Regions from separate parts of the Oceanobacillus sp. GQ8 genome, predicted to be linked through region 3. Evidence: riboswitches for the same ligand, from Rfam matches in the RefSeq annotation. Region 3 holds a riboswitch; each other region holds the start of a gene.
What was found. A riboswitch is a leader RNA that binds a small molecule or an ion and turns the genes downstream of it on or off. The one in region 3 is predicted to bind thiamine pyrophosphate.
Positions count from the first base shown of each region.

Region 1 (4,706 bases), on a different contig from region 3:
ACTCATGTCATGGGTTGTCAGAAAAATGGTCGTTCCTTTGCGATTTAATTCGCGAAGTCCTTGATGAATATGCTTAGAGTTAGCCGGATCCAGCGCAGAGGTTGGTTCATCAAGAAATAACAGCTCAGGCTCATGAAGCAAAGCTCTAGCTAATGTCACACGCTGAATCATTCCTTTTGATAGTTTAGCAACATTCTTTTTTCTTTCTTCTGACAGACTGACCATCTCAAGCACTTCTGAGATGCGAATGGACGGAACATCATATAGCTGACAGTAAAGCTTTAAATTATCTTCAATGGAGAGTCGTTGGTACAGTCCACTGTTATCTGTAATGACACCAAACCTTTTACGATCTTGGGGCTTATTTAAGGTGGCTGCTGGCTTCCCAAAAACAGATGCCTCCCCTGAGGTGTGCGAAAGTTGCCCTGTTAAAATTTTTATTGTGGTGGTTTTTCCTGAACCGCTTGGTCCAAGAAAACCAAATGTTTCTCCTTTTTTGACTGAAAAATGGACATCCTCTAAAGCTGTTTGATTGCCAAATATCTTTGCAAGAGATGTCACTTCGATAATGTTTTCCATTTGTTTTCCTCCCAGATGGTGATGTTTTCTATAAGTGTGTGTTCAAAAAGGAGGATAAAAAGGACCGAGAAGTTCAAGGCGGCGTAGCTTTGAGTACCGGAACGTATGTAATTAATACGTGAGGAACGGATAAGCAAGCCAACGATGAAATTCGATGTGTCATTTTTACCGGATTTTTTGAACAACCTCTATATCTCAACTATAGAAGGAAAACCGCATGAAATCAGCACTTTTACCGTGAAAAGAGCAAATAAGGGGGTGAATGGAGCTTATTTCAGGCCCAACATCTCCTTTAATTGGGCCATTTTTTTCTTAGATAGTGGAATGGACGATTTTGCTTTATCATCTAAAATGAGACTGTAGCTATTTCTCGTCCATGTGATCACTTCACGTACCTTTTGTAGATTGACAATGTAAGAACGATGGCAACGAAAAAAGCCAACATGTTGTAGACGGCTCTCTAGCTCATTTAATGTGAACAAGCTAGGAAATGATTCTCCTTTAATATAAATATTGGATTGGCCATCATTGCTTTCTACATAGTCAACCTCTTGTGGATCGAATAATACAATTTTTTCATTTACTTTGGTCGGAATCTTATTGAAGTGAAACGGCTTAATATCCTCACCATCTTTTTCTTCTGTATGTACTTCTTCTTTTTTGCTTTCTTCTTCCGCAACTTGCACAACATGGAGACCATTATCGTCCAATCGAAACACCTGATCAGCTACGGTCAACGCACTTTCCAGATTACCTGTCAGAATTAAACTGGCTTTTCGTTTTTCCTGCAGCTTCTTTACCAGGTTTACAAAAACCCTTCTCGTTTCCATATCTACATTCAAATCTGGCTCTTCAAAAATAAACACGTCAGGATTTTGTATGATCATTCTGCCAAAATGCACTCTTCTTTTTTCTGAGTCTGTCAGGTTTCGAATCTTTACCCTTTTTTTATCCTGAAGCTGTGTATCCACAAGAAGTTCCTCCCAACGGGAAACATAGTCGTACAGCTTGATAAAGAAAGAAAAATATTCTTCTACTGTTAACCTTTCATATAACCCTTCTTCATAAAAACAAATATCTATTGCAGACATATATGCCTTCTTGTCTTCTTCCAATGTTTTTCCGTGAACAGAAATTTTGCCGTTAGAAGGTACAGTCTTTCCTCTTAGAAGATCAAGAAGCATTTTCCGTACATTTAACGTGGAATATATGGCAACAATCTCCCCTTGAGCTAAGGTAAGGTCAAAACTGGGAAAGAGGATATTATCCTTCGTATGTTTTTCTAAATTGCTGAATATCAGCCCTTCTGTCATGTCCATCACTTCCTGATCCAAAATTTATTAGGCTTTTGTTTAATAGTACTAAATAACGGAAATATTCTCTATAACTTATACTAAAGGATGTGGCGGAATGAAAGCTGTAACATTTCAAGGCAAAGAAGCAATGGTAGGAAAACAAGTGGATGATCCAACGATTCAAGAAAATAGCGATGTGATTATACGCATCACAGCAAGCGGGATATGCGGATCAGACCTACATCTTTATCATGGAGGAATTGTGCCAGAAACCGACTATGTGGTTGGGCATGAGCCAATGGGGATTGTAGAAGAAGTTGGTTCAGAAGTGAAAAGCTTGAAAAAAGGTGATCGAGTGGTCATTCCTTTTAATATAGGGTGTGGTGAATGCTTCTTCTGTAAAAACCAAATGGAAAGCCAATGTGATGAATCCAACCCACATGGTGAAGTTGGTGGGCTATTTGGTTTCACCGAACAAAATGGTGGATACCCAGGAGGTCAGGCAGAATACCTCCGTGTGCCATACGCTGACTTTACCTCTTTTAAAGTGCCAGAGTCGAGCGAATTGAGTGATGAACAGGTGTTATTATTATCCGACGTCATTCCAACTGCATATTGGAGTGTGGAAAATGGCGGGGTAAAAGAAGGCGATACTGTTATCATTCTAGGTTCAGGCCCAGTTGGGTTGATGGCTCAAAAGTTTGCATGGCTAAAAGGAGCAAAACGCGTTATATCCGTTGACCAGATGGATTACCGACTTGACCATGCTGCTCAAACCAATAATGTAGAAACATTTAACTTTAAGGAGCATGAAAAAATTGGTGAACTGCTTCACGAAGAAACAAAAGGTGGAGCAGATGTAGTGATTGATTGCGTCGGAATGGACGGAACTGTGCCACCAAAAACAGAATTTGGTTCGGAAATGGATAACCAATTTGGAACAATCAGTCCGATCATAACAGCATCAAAAGCTGTACGAAAGTTTGGTACTGTCCAATTGACGGGTGTATATGGATCAGATGCCAATAGTTTCCCATTAGGTGATTTCTTTACCCGAAACGTCGCCCTGACGATGGGACAGGCTCCGATCATCCATATGATGCCAAAGCTTTATGATATGGTGGAGCAGAAAAAAGTTGATCCTACTGACCTTATTACACACAGAATGTCCTTAGATGAGGCGGATAAAGCATATGACATGTTTGACAAGAAGGAAGATGGAAGTATTAAAGTGATTTTCAAACCATAATACCCATGACAAATGCTAAATAGTTTGTTAGTCTATAAGTATCGGCATTGTTGCTGATCAATAATTTCATACGAAGAAGACTACTAGGGGGGCCCGATTATGGCGGGCTGAGAGGTTAGCACATGAGCTACCGACTCTTATGAACCTGATCTGGTTAATACCAGCGGAGGGAAGTAGTGGACGTACAAGTTACGTCTATCCTATTTCAAATTACCGAAGCCAGGTCCCCTTGTGACCTGGCTTTTTATTATTGCCATCAGGTTAGTCTAAAGAAAGGAGGTTATCGTGAAAAAGACACATATGATTACCACCATGGCAGTGTTTGTTGCCATTGGAACAGTTGGCTCCCAACTACTTTGGTTTCCTGCTGGCATTGCCAAAGCCTACCCAGTACAGCATGCAGTTAACGTCATTGCAGCAGTTTTACTAGGTCCTGGGCCAGCAGTTGGGATTGCTTTTATGATCGGATTAGTGCGGAACTTACTTGGTCTTGGAACATTGCTAGCATTTCCAGGAGGAATGATAGGTGCTCTTCTTGCAGGAATTCTGTATCAAAAGCTTGGTAAAAAGCGCTGGGCAACCGTTGGAGAAATGACTGGAACAGGAATTCTCGGTTCTTTGTGCGCCGTACCTATCTCAACTATTCTGCTAGGAAATCCTGTCGGAGCATTTTTCTTCATGCCATCCTTTCTCGTCAGCAGTGTTACAGGTGCCTTCATTGGTCTATTTATCGTTTCCCGTTTAAATCAGCGTTCAATTACTAGAATACAAGGCATTTAGTCTTTTCACCTCTAAAATCTAAGTAATTTGAGAAAAGGTTTAACGCCCAGTAAATGGTTATCTATATTATAAGGAGGCATTAACTATGAAATTCACAGAACAGTTAAGAAAAGAAAACGATGATCTTTTTCAGATGATTTTCGCGCATCCATTTGTCCAAGGAGTTGGAAAAGGTGAGATCTCAAAGGAAGCGCTCGCCCATTATATTAAAGCGGATTATGAATACTTGAACGCGTTTATGCAAATTTATGGAATTGCCCTCTCAAAGTCACAAGATCGGGAAGATATCGCTTATTTCTTCGATCAGATTAAATTTGTACTTCACGATGAAATTCATCCACATCGAAATTTCTGTGAGCATATTGGCGTAGAATATGAAGCATTACAAGGGCATTCACTTCCGCCTACTGCCGACCATTATATTAAACATATGATGTACCATGCTCAAATGGGTTCGTCTGGTGAGATTATCGGGGCTTTACTTCCCTGCCCATGGACATATCTAGAAATTGGCAAGAAATTAGTAGAACAATATCAACCTGATGAAAGTCATCCCTTTTACGATTGGATAACCTTTTATACTGGAGAAGAAATCGAGCACACAACGAATGAGTTACGCACTCGTCTAGATCGATTCGCTAACCAAAGTTCACTTGAAGAACAGGGAAAAATGAAAGAAGCCTTCCGGAAAAGTTGCCAGTTGGAGTTGAAATTTTGGGAGATGGCTTACACTTGTGAAGAATGGCCATCAGCTGAAAAGGGGAATCGCTAATGAAACACATACCTTGTGCGCTAACCATAGC
Region 1 covers NZ_JCAXEV010000006.1:159,176-163,881, forward strand. The annotation lists gene AC6CHS_RS17930 (ABC transporter ATP-binding protein) at 1-579, opposite strand, end outside; gene AC6CHS_RS17935 (LytTR family transcriptional regulator DNA-binding domain-containing protein) at 849-1,892, opposite strand; gene AC6CHS_RS17940 (zinc-dependent alcohol dehydrogenase) at 1,990-3,123, shown strand; TPP riboswitch at 3,199-3,312, shown strand; gene thiW (energy coupling factor transporter S component ThiW) at 3,409-3,903, shown strand; gene tenA (thiaminase II) at 3,989-4,675, shown strand; gene thiD (bifunctional hydroxymethylpyrimidine kinase/phosphomethylpyrimidine kinase) at 4,675-4,706, shown strand, end outside.
Region 1: linked by a shared signal. The riboswitch ahead of thiW (energy coupling factor transporter S component ThiW) and the one ahead of thiT (energy-coupled thiamine transporter ThiT) in region 3 are both predicted to bind thiamine pyrophosphate.

Region 2 (4,706 bases), on a different contig from region 3:
TGCTAGCTTCCCACAAAATAAGTAAAAGGATAACGACCAACACAGGACGCCATCCTTGTTCCACAATTTTTTTCATAATCATCAGGGTACTGCCAGAAGCAGTACCCTCCACCTCCATTCTTAACGGTATTTTTCCGTTAACACGTCCATCGATGCTCCATCTGGCTTGTAATAAACCTTCACTTGAGAAATAATGCTCGGACACCCAAGGCTGGCCATTTTTTCATTCATTTTTTCAATGATGGAAAATAACGCTGTCAGTTCCCCTTCCATTGTGGTCTCTAGCGGATTAACCTGATACTTTACTCCTGACTGTTCTATTACATCAATAGCCGCATCAACATATGGAATACTATCTTCGCCGTTTTTAGTTTTTGGGATAATTTGTATACTTACTAACGCATTTGCCATTATTCCTCACACTCCAATTCTATTTTTCTGGTAAAAATTCATTTGTATAGGCACTGCTCGCATCTAGTTCTTTTTCCAATAGTCCATTCTCATACATCCAATCTCCGTAATTCTGCCAAACCTTCTCGTCCTGCACTCCCCACTGGGAAGCATCCTCTTGATATTTCGGGGAGATCCATTCCTGACTTGCTTTTACCAATTCTGGGTCTATGTCAGGCACTGCCTCTATTAAAATATCAGCTGCTTTATCAGGGTTCTCGATTGCATACTCATATCCTTTCGCCACTGCCTTCATAAATGCTTGGATCGTTTCTGGATCGGATTCTATCAGACTTTCATTCGTGGTGATGACTGGCGTATAGTAATCTAGTTTGTCACTATAATCGGTTAAATATTGCATATTCAAATCAACATCGCGTAGCTCTGCTTCCACTCCAGTCCATCCATAATAGATCCAGGCAAAATCAACATCTCTTTCGACAGCCGTGAAAAAGTCGGTATTTCCCATGTTTATAATATTGACATCCTCTGCGCTGGCATCTTCCTGCTTCATCAATGAATCAATAACTGCCTTCTCGACAGGTGCACCCCAGCCGCCATATGTTTTTCCGGCGTAATCAGCAGGTGACGTAATTTCTTTATCCACAGGGGAAGCAAAGCCCGATGTATTATGCTGAATAATTGCAGCAAGTGAAACAATTGGGATGTCCTGGATACGTGCTTCGGTCACAGCTTCTTGTGCCCCTATCCCAAATTCCGCTTTTCCGGATGCCACCACCTGGTCTGCCCCTGATTCACCTGGCAAGGTGATCTCTACATCCAAACCTTCTTCTTCAAAATACCCTTCTGCTTGGGCAACATATAATCCTGTGTGGTTCGTATTCGGTGTCCAATCGAGCACCATTGTCACTTTCTTTAAACTGCTGTCCTCTTGATCATTTCCTGTTGCCTCTTGATTACAGCCTGCAATGATCAAGGTGAACAAGACAACCATACTAAGTAAAAGCTTTTTCATTCTTCCTTCCTCCTTTTTTGTTAAGACACATAATGCTGTTGTTTGGAGGAACATATTGTTTTCATGCACAAAAAAATGCGCTCAGGGCTCACCCAGGCGCATATATCGTCACATTCACTTCTATATGTTCCCTACGCTGGTTTAAGCCAGATCAGGTTCCAAGGGTCTATATCTTACGGATATGATCTCAACCAGCAACACTGGTCCCCCTACATCGAAACGTACTATTCAATTAACAACATTACACTATTACTCTGCCATAGATTGCTACAAAATACAAGTTAGGTCTAGATGAATTTTCCTTAGAATACTATTCATTTTCTTCAAGCTTATGAATTATTTCTTCGGATGACTGATTGATTTTATCCAGCTCTATATTGCTTGGAGAAGTAGTGGAAAGGTTGTATGTTTCTTTTAGGTGTAAAATTCTCTCCACACTCTCATCGATTCTTTCTTCCTTAATAGCTCCACTTTCCACAGCCTTGGTTAAACTATGAACAGCTTTCAATTTATTTTCATCACCATGGCATACTAAAACAATATCATTTCCCGCTTGAACCGCTTTTACGGTAGCATCACCTATGTCATAATTTTCTAGAATAGCCCCCATTGTCATATCATCGGTTATGGTTACTCCGTCAAATCCCAATTCACCTCTTAAAATAGTGGTCACCACATTTTTAGATAAGGAAGAGGGATATTCACTATCTATCTCAGGTAACAGTATATGTGCAACCATCGTCATATCAGCCTGGTAATCAATCGCTTTTTGGAATGGTACCAATTCCATTTCTCGGATGCTTTCCAAACTATTATGCACTACAGGTAACCCCAAGTGGGAATCCACATCTGTATCCCCGTGGCCAGGAAAATGTTTGATGACGGGAATGATGCCTTTTGATTGGATACCCTTCATCTCTTCAACGCCCATATCCGAAACAATCTCCTTGTTATCTCCAAAAGATCTCTTTCCGATAATAGGGTTCTCTGGGTTACTATTAATATCCATAACAGGGGCCATTGTTACATTAAACCCGAATGCGTTTACCCTTTCTCCAATCGCTTCCCCAACTTGGTATGCAAGCTCCGTATTATTAAGATCACCAATCTCTTTACTGTCTGGTAAATTTACTATTTTGGGAGGCATTCTTGATACAACCCCACCTTCTTCATCTACAGAAATAAAAAGAGGGATATCTTGAGAATCAGCGTTCAATTCCTTTAGTTCCCTGTTTAAATTTAATAATTGTTTTGAGTCGGTAATGTTCCTTCCAAACAAAATGACTCCGCCGATATGATTTTCTTGTATGAAATTCTTCGTTTGATCATTCACTTGGGTACCTTCAAACCCAAACATAAGCATCTGGCCCACTTTTTCTTCAATTGTCATAGAAGAGATCTTATCTTGGACTGCTTCTTTCATTGCATCTAATGAGGATTCTTCGGAGTCCTTTTCGTCTTCTTCTGTAGCATTATCTTGGGCACTGCTTTTGTCTTCGTCTTCCTTACCATCACCCTTATTGCCTTGCTCTGATTGGTTTTCATGATCCACACCGTTTTCGGTATTCTGGGAACACCCCACCAACGTGATGATAAAAGTCAGAGCTAAACAGAACCCTATCGCTTTCCAATTATTGTTGTACTTTTCCATGATATCCTCCCATGTTTAGCGGTCTGATGTAATCTTATGTGTTAGCTATATCTCATCTTCTTAAGTATAAGCAAAGAGATGTTGGGCTATGACCCAGCATCTCTTTGTTTGTCACTTCTCTTCATCGGTAAGTCGGTCTAAGACCATCTTATATCCTTCGCTACCATAATTAATGCATCTACGCACACGCGATATGGTTGCAGTTGAAGCATTCGTTTCCTGTTCAATCACCGTGTAGGTACGGCCTTCAGTTAGCATTCTTGCCACTTGTAGCCGTTGGGAGATGGCATGGATCTCCGACATAGTCGCAATATCATCAAAAAAGCGGTAGCATTCTTCCCGGTCCTTTAGTGTAAGAATTGCATCGAACAATTGATCGAGCTGTTCTCCTCGTAGTTTATCTATTTGCACAAACAAGCCCTCCTGCTTCTAATTAGTTATGTTGACGGACTCGGTTAATCCAGGACTGGTAGGAATAACATTGATCCAAGTTTTCCCTTGGACAAAGCCCACTATTTCTCCATCCTTTACAGGAACAATTCTTCCTTCTCTATTCTCCCATTGCAATTGTTGTACTTTCCCTTTTTGCAAAAGGTATGCATTTCCGCCCGATTCCATGTCGACGGCCCTCCGTCCAGCATCATCAATCACTTCATGTGGGGTTTCCACTATAAATACATTAGCTGCCTGTATAGACTCTTCTGTGTTCAGTTCTACTGTTTGTTCACGGTCATTATAGCGCGTGTACACTTCATCGCTTGCACTATAGTCATATTCGACAATTTCCATTGGTTGATCGGAATAAACAATTTCTGCATGCTGAGCTGGGTCACCAGAAATCTCCTTATCGCTTTTCACAAAAGTAAGTGGCTCAATATCAGCAGTTGTCTCATAGCCTTTACTTGCGGCAACGTCATATACAGCCCCGAGCTGTAAATAGGAATTGTGTGGCGCCTTACGGAATGATTCTCGCTTGAATAAGTTACCATCATTATCATATAGGGATCCATTTAAATGTTCAATTCCTCTGTTCATAATCATATCATTAACAAAATTTGCTGCCCCGTGATAAACATAAAGTGCGTTATAGTCATTGGCCAAATTGAAATAATATTCCCGTGCACTTCTTACAGGCCCAACAACATCCGGCATTTCACTTTGAAACATAGCAAGAAAACGTGTAATCTGCCCTTCAGCTAATATTTCAAACACAAGATCCGCTTTAGACAATCCGGTTTGCGGCCTTGCCTTGGAATGATTATTCACCATCACACCGACAATGCGGTTATCAGTGGGGTCCTCTATTGCCACTCCTGTCAAAGGAGCTACGATTTCTTCCGACTCCGACACATCCGGTTGGTCTGTCTTCTCCTGCATGTCTATATCTTTCGTTTCATTGTTCTCCGCTTCTTGTTTTTCGGAGCAACCAACTAACAAGATGAATGCAAAGACCAGCATCCATACGATTTTCTTCATTTTTTCACAACACCCTTGTTAACTTAGATTTTCCTCCATTATACGCTAACACATGGTCGCTGGGAATAGCACTGCTTTTTTCTTCACGTCCACAATCCCCTGCTGTGTTATCCGAATGTGAGGAAGGTGTGTTGAAGATAAGAAAAATATCGA
Region 2 covers NZ_JCAXEV010000005.1:181,115-185,820, reverse strand. The annotation lists gene AC6CHS_RS16170 (ABC transporter permease) at 1-76, opposite strand, end outside; gene AC6CHS_RS16165 (thiamine-binding protein) at 121-411, opposite strand; gene AC6CHS_RS16160 (ABC transporter substrate-binding protein) at 431-1,426, opposite strand; TPP riboswitch at 1,538-1,647, opposite strand; gene nagZ (beta-N-acetylhexosaminidase) at 1,737-3,077, opposite strand; gene AC6CHS_RS16150 (YerC/YecD family TrpR-related protein) at 3,189-3,488, opposite strand; gene AC6CHS_RS16145 (DUF3048 domain-containing protein) at 3,507-4,553, opposite strand; gene AC6CHS_RS16140 (adenine deaminase C-terminal domain-containing protein) at 4,599-4,706, opposite strand, start outside.
Region 2: linked by a shared signal. The riboswitch ahead of AC6CHS_RS16160 (ABC transporter substrate-binding protein) and the one ahead of thiT (energy-coupled thiamine transporter ThiT) in region 3 are both predicted to bind thiamine pyrophosphate.

Region 3 (4,706 bases):
CGAGTCACTTTGCCATCCTCTAACGCGATTCTAAGGAATGATTTATGAATATGATTAGGGGTGGACAAGATAGAGGTGAGAGAAGTAAAAGCTTTTTTTCTTGTTTTTCCAGAAATTTCTGGTAAAAATGATTGATCATCAAGTAATGCATCTAGAGATTGTTCGATGATAGTAGAAGTATTGCTTACCATTTTAGTTCCTCCTGACTAAGATTTGCCAAATGAGGTATAGATCAGCCACCTGCAGGGGGCATGCCAGAAACCGATGACCGTGCTGCCTTTTGGTTGCGCCCCTTTACTTAAGTAATTTGCGACTGATATAAGCCCACTTTTTTACGATTCTAACAAATCATGCCACAAAGAACCATGAAAACGGTTTATCACCAAAGAAAAATAGCGAAAAGTGTTGCTGCTAGAAGACCAATTATAACTGGAATAAAATTTTTGCGAACGAGTTCCATTACGGAAATACCACAAAAACCTGCTATTGCAATAATCGAAGACCAGGCTACAATTGTTCCTCCCCCCGTCCAAATAGACCCCATTTGCCCAATAGCTGCTAAGGTAGCAGCATCAATTGAACCGTTTTCCAACGATGCAGCTAAGGCACCTGTAAGAGGGAGACCAGAGAATCCCGAACCATCCAAACCTGTAATAATCCCAATGATTAAGATACTTAGCGCAGCAAGAAGGGCATTTTCGGGTAGAAAAGTCTGGCTAGTTTGGACAAGGTCAAACAAAAACGCTGGTTGACTTTCCTCCATTCCTAAAATGCTTCCTGAGAAGTCCGAACTTCCTAGAAAAAAGAAACCAGCAATTGGTATAACTGGGCCCATTGCCTTAAAGGCAAACACAAAACCGTCCGTTATATGTGTTGTTATATAATCAAGGGAATGCTGTTTACCAAAGGCTACAGTTGAGAGTAGTAAAAGAATGACTGCTACTCCACCGACAAAGGCAGCTCCATCTCCCCCTTCAAGCCCACTCATTCTTCCAGATAGCAGCTTTTCATATACCATATAAATAACAACACCTAACAGTGTTAGTGGTACAACCACTGCAAATATTTTACTCCACTCGGTTAAATTTTTTGTATGCGACTTATTCGTCGTCTCTTTTACGGATTGCATTTGCTCCAATTCTAATTCAATTAATGGATCATTTTCATGGCGTATTGTTTTCCGGTATAGCAAGTAAGCTAACGCTAAGGCGATGATACCAGCAATCACAGACAATACAAGGGCACGATCAGCCACTATAGCTGTCTCAATCCCGGCCGCTGTAGCTGATAAGCTTGGTGCTACCTGTACAATATAATCCGACGATAATGCCATTCCTTGACCAGCAAGCGCAATGGCAACTGCTGCCATCATAACCGGCAAACCTGCTCTAATAGCCGCTGGAACTAGCAACGCACAAATTAATGGAACCGCAGGAGTTGGCCAGAAAAATAATGAAATGATATACGTAATGACCGCTAGGACAAAGAAGGAAATATGCCCATTAATCATCATTTTTTGGATGGGTTGGATCATTCGCTTATCTGCACCTAAATCACGTAATGAATGTAAAAGCGCAAGCATGAATGTGATGATTAGGAAAATACTAAACAGTTCCTGTGCAGCAATTAGGTTCGCATTAAAAATGGCTTTAAAGCCTGCTACAAGGTTCCCATTGTACACCCACGCTACAATGAACGTTCCGAGTAATGTTGGTAACACAACCCCTTTTCGGAAAATCATTGTTCCTATAATCAACAAAGTAAACAGTCCATATATCCAATGAGAAATGGTAAGTTCCATCATACATCTTCCTCTCAATAATGGTTGTATAGCCTATGCATTAAGGGAATGTTTAGTTCTTTGGTTACCGGGAATATAAAAACCATAGAACATTATTAGGAGGTAGAAAAAGATGAAACCATTTATCAAAGAATATACAAATGACGAAGTATTAAAAACAGATGTGAGTATTTTAAAAGACAAAGGGATTAACAAAGATGATGTTTATGTATTGTCCCACGATGATGATCGCACGAAACGAATTGCTGGAAGTGTAGATGCCAACACAATCGGCATAAAGGAAATGGATTTTGGGAACGCAGTCGGAAACTTATTTAATAGTAAAGGTGACGAGTTGCGCTCGAAACTTCAGGAAGTAGGTTTCTCTCAAGCAGAAGCTGAAAATTATGAAGAGGATATGGACGAAGGAAAAGTATTACTAATTGTAACAAATAATGAAAATGCAGCTAGCTACTTAATGTAGTCATATTACAAAGTTGCGTCTTAAGCCTAAAATAAACGAGCATGCCAACCGGATTATTGTTGGCATGCTCGTTTTGTATGTAGTAAAGAAGGTGGTCTCCCTTTAAAAGAGAGACACCCACATGTGAGCGGAAAAACTTTTTTAATTTGTATTCATTAATGTCCTTGGCTGTTTGTGAAATAAGAAAAAGACAAGTACAGCACTAAGCAGGAAAGCAGGCAGCATGTAAGAGCCATTATATAATAGGGAATACAACCATACTGGTTGCCCTTCTATTGCTGACTCAAAAAATGTAACTCCTGCAATATAATGTGCACCAAAGCGTAGGATTGATCCTAAAAACACTCCTGCCACTATATATCCCAAATACTTCTTGGTTTGACCTTTTTGAAGAGCCTGTTGAATTTTTTTAGAAAACACACCTGCAAAACCTAATACAGTAAATGCTACAGCATAATCAAAAAATCCTTGAAGTGGGTATAATACATAAGCAGTTCCTACGGCAATTTGTAACATGCCCCAAAGAAAACCTGCCAATAAGCCTCCCTTAACTCCCCAACGAAAAGCCACAATAAAAATAGGAATCATAGCAAAGGATATTGATCCTCCCTGGGCCCATATCTTAAATGATAAAAATGGAATAATATCCAACAAAAGTGCAAAGGCAGCAAATATGGCTACCTCAACTAAAAATAATGTGCGTTTTCTATTCATTTCTCTCTCCCCTTTTTAAAGCGAATTTTAAACAAACAAAAAAAGCAATGCCAAGGGGAAGACTTCCTGATGGGAATCCGCTCACATTGCTTTTATTCCATCAAAAAAGCCACCATCCCTACGTTAGTACTAACTAACAGGTTCAAAGGGTAAGAACATCACTGTTCACTCTCAGCCATTGGCTCCCCCTGTAGGCTTTTCAAACTATGCTTTTTTTATTAATTTCATTGTAACCCACATTCTGTAGGCTTACAACTATTGTGTAAGCTCGATAAATTCCTCAACATCCTTCACACATAATTGAATAGCTGCTTCCCAGAACTCAGGTTTCGTTAAGTCGACATTCATATGCTTCATGGCAAGATCCTCTACATTCATTCTACCAGTGTCACGTAGCAACGAAATGTATGCATCCTCAAATTTTCCCCCTTGTTCTTTGGCGGCCGCATAGATTCCAAGGCTGAATAAATATCCAAAGGTGTACGGGAAGTTATAGAATGGAACACCAGTAATATGGAAATGTAGTTTAGAAGACCAGAAATTAGGATCATATTCATCCAGTGCATCTTGATAAGCCTCCTTCTGGGCCTCTACCATGATCTCATTCAGGCGGTTAACCGACACAAGCCCTTCTTTTCTTTCTTCATAAAAACGGTTTTCAAAAATAAAACGCGCATGTATATTCATGAAGAATGCTACACTGCGTTGAATTTTATCTTCAAGCAGTCCGATTTTCTCCTCTTTATTTTGCGCATTTTTAACCGAAGCATCTGCTACAATCATTTCAGCGAATGTGGAAGCTGTCTCCGCAACATTCATAGCATAACGTTGATTTAACCCATTCACATCATTCATAACATGCTGGTGATAAGCATGGCCAAGTTCATGGGCCAAAGTAGCAATATTTGAAGACGTTCCAGAAAAGGTCATAAAGATTCTTGTTTGTTCACTATCAGGGAAGCTTGTACAAAACCCACCTGGTCGCTTTCCAGCACGGTCCTCTGCCTCAATCCACCGTTTGTCAAAGGCCATCTGAGCAAAGTCGGCCATTTTGGGACTGAATTTACCGAAATGGTCTACAATAAAGTTACTGGCCTCAGTATAACTCGACTTTTTCACAGTATTGGTTAACGGTGCTCCAATATCATACATGCTCATTTTTTCTAGCCCAAGAAGATCTGTTTTTTTCTCTAAATATTTAATAAAGTGCTTTTTATTATTTGAAATAGCTGTCCACATTGCGTCAAGTGTTTCCTGCTTCATTCGGTTAATTGTAAGTGGCTCCTTAAGAACACTCTTCCAATTACGATGCTTATAAGTTTGCAGTCGGAACCCAGCTAAATGGTTTAATGTCTGACCAAAAAGAGCGGATTGATCCTTCCAAGCCTTCCCCAGCTTATCAAAAACCGCTTTTCTTACTTTACGATCTGGATGACCCAATTTATTAGATGCCTGCCCGACAGATAAAGACTTCACTTCATTATCTTCTTCTACTTCCACTGTCATTTTTCCAACGATTGTATCGTACATCTGACTCCAGCCGTGATAGCCATCGACTCCAAGGTCATTGATTAACACTTCCTGTTCAACAGATAGAAGCTCCTTTGCCTGTTCTCTGTATTCGTTAAGGACAAAGGAAAGCTCCGTTAAACCATCATGCTGAAGTAATGTAACCCATGCAGTATCTTCTATAGCAACTAGCTTTTGTACGAACTTCGACATGATCGC
Region 3 covers NZ_JCAXEV010000001.1:898,759-903,464, forward strand. The annotation lists gene AC6CHS_RS04735 (Glu/Leu/Phe/Val family dehydrogenase) at 1-191, opposite strand, end outside; gene AC6CHS_RS04740 (hypothetical protein) at 380-1,801, opposite strand; gene AC6CHS_RS04745 (YflT domain-containing protein) at 1,914-2,264, shown strand; gene thiT (energy-coupled thiamine transporter ThiT) at 2,406-2,978, opposite strand; TPP riboswitch at 3,077-3,177, opposite strand; gene AC6CHS_RS04755 (M3 family oligoendopeptidase) at 3,234-4,706, opposite strand, start outside.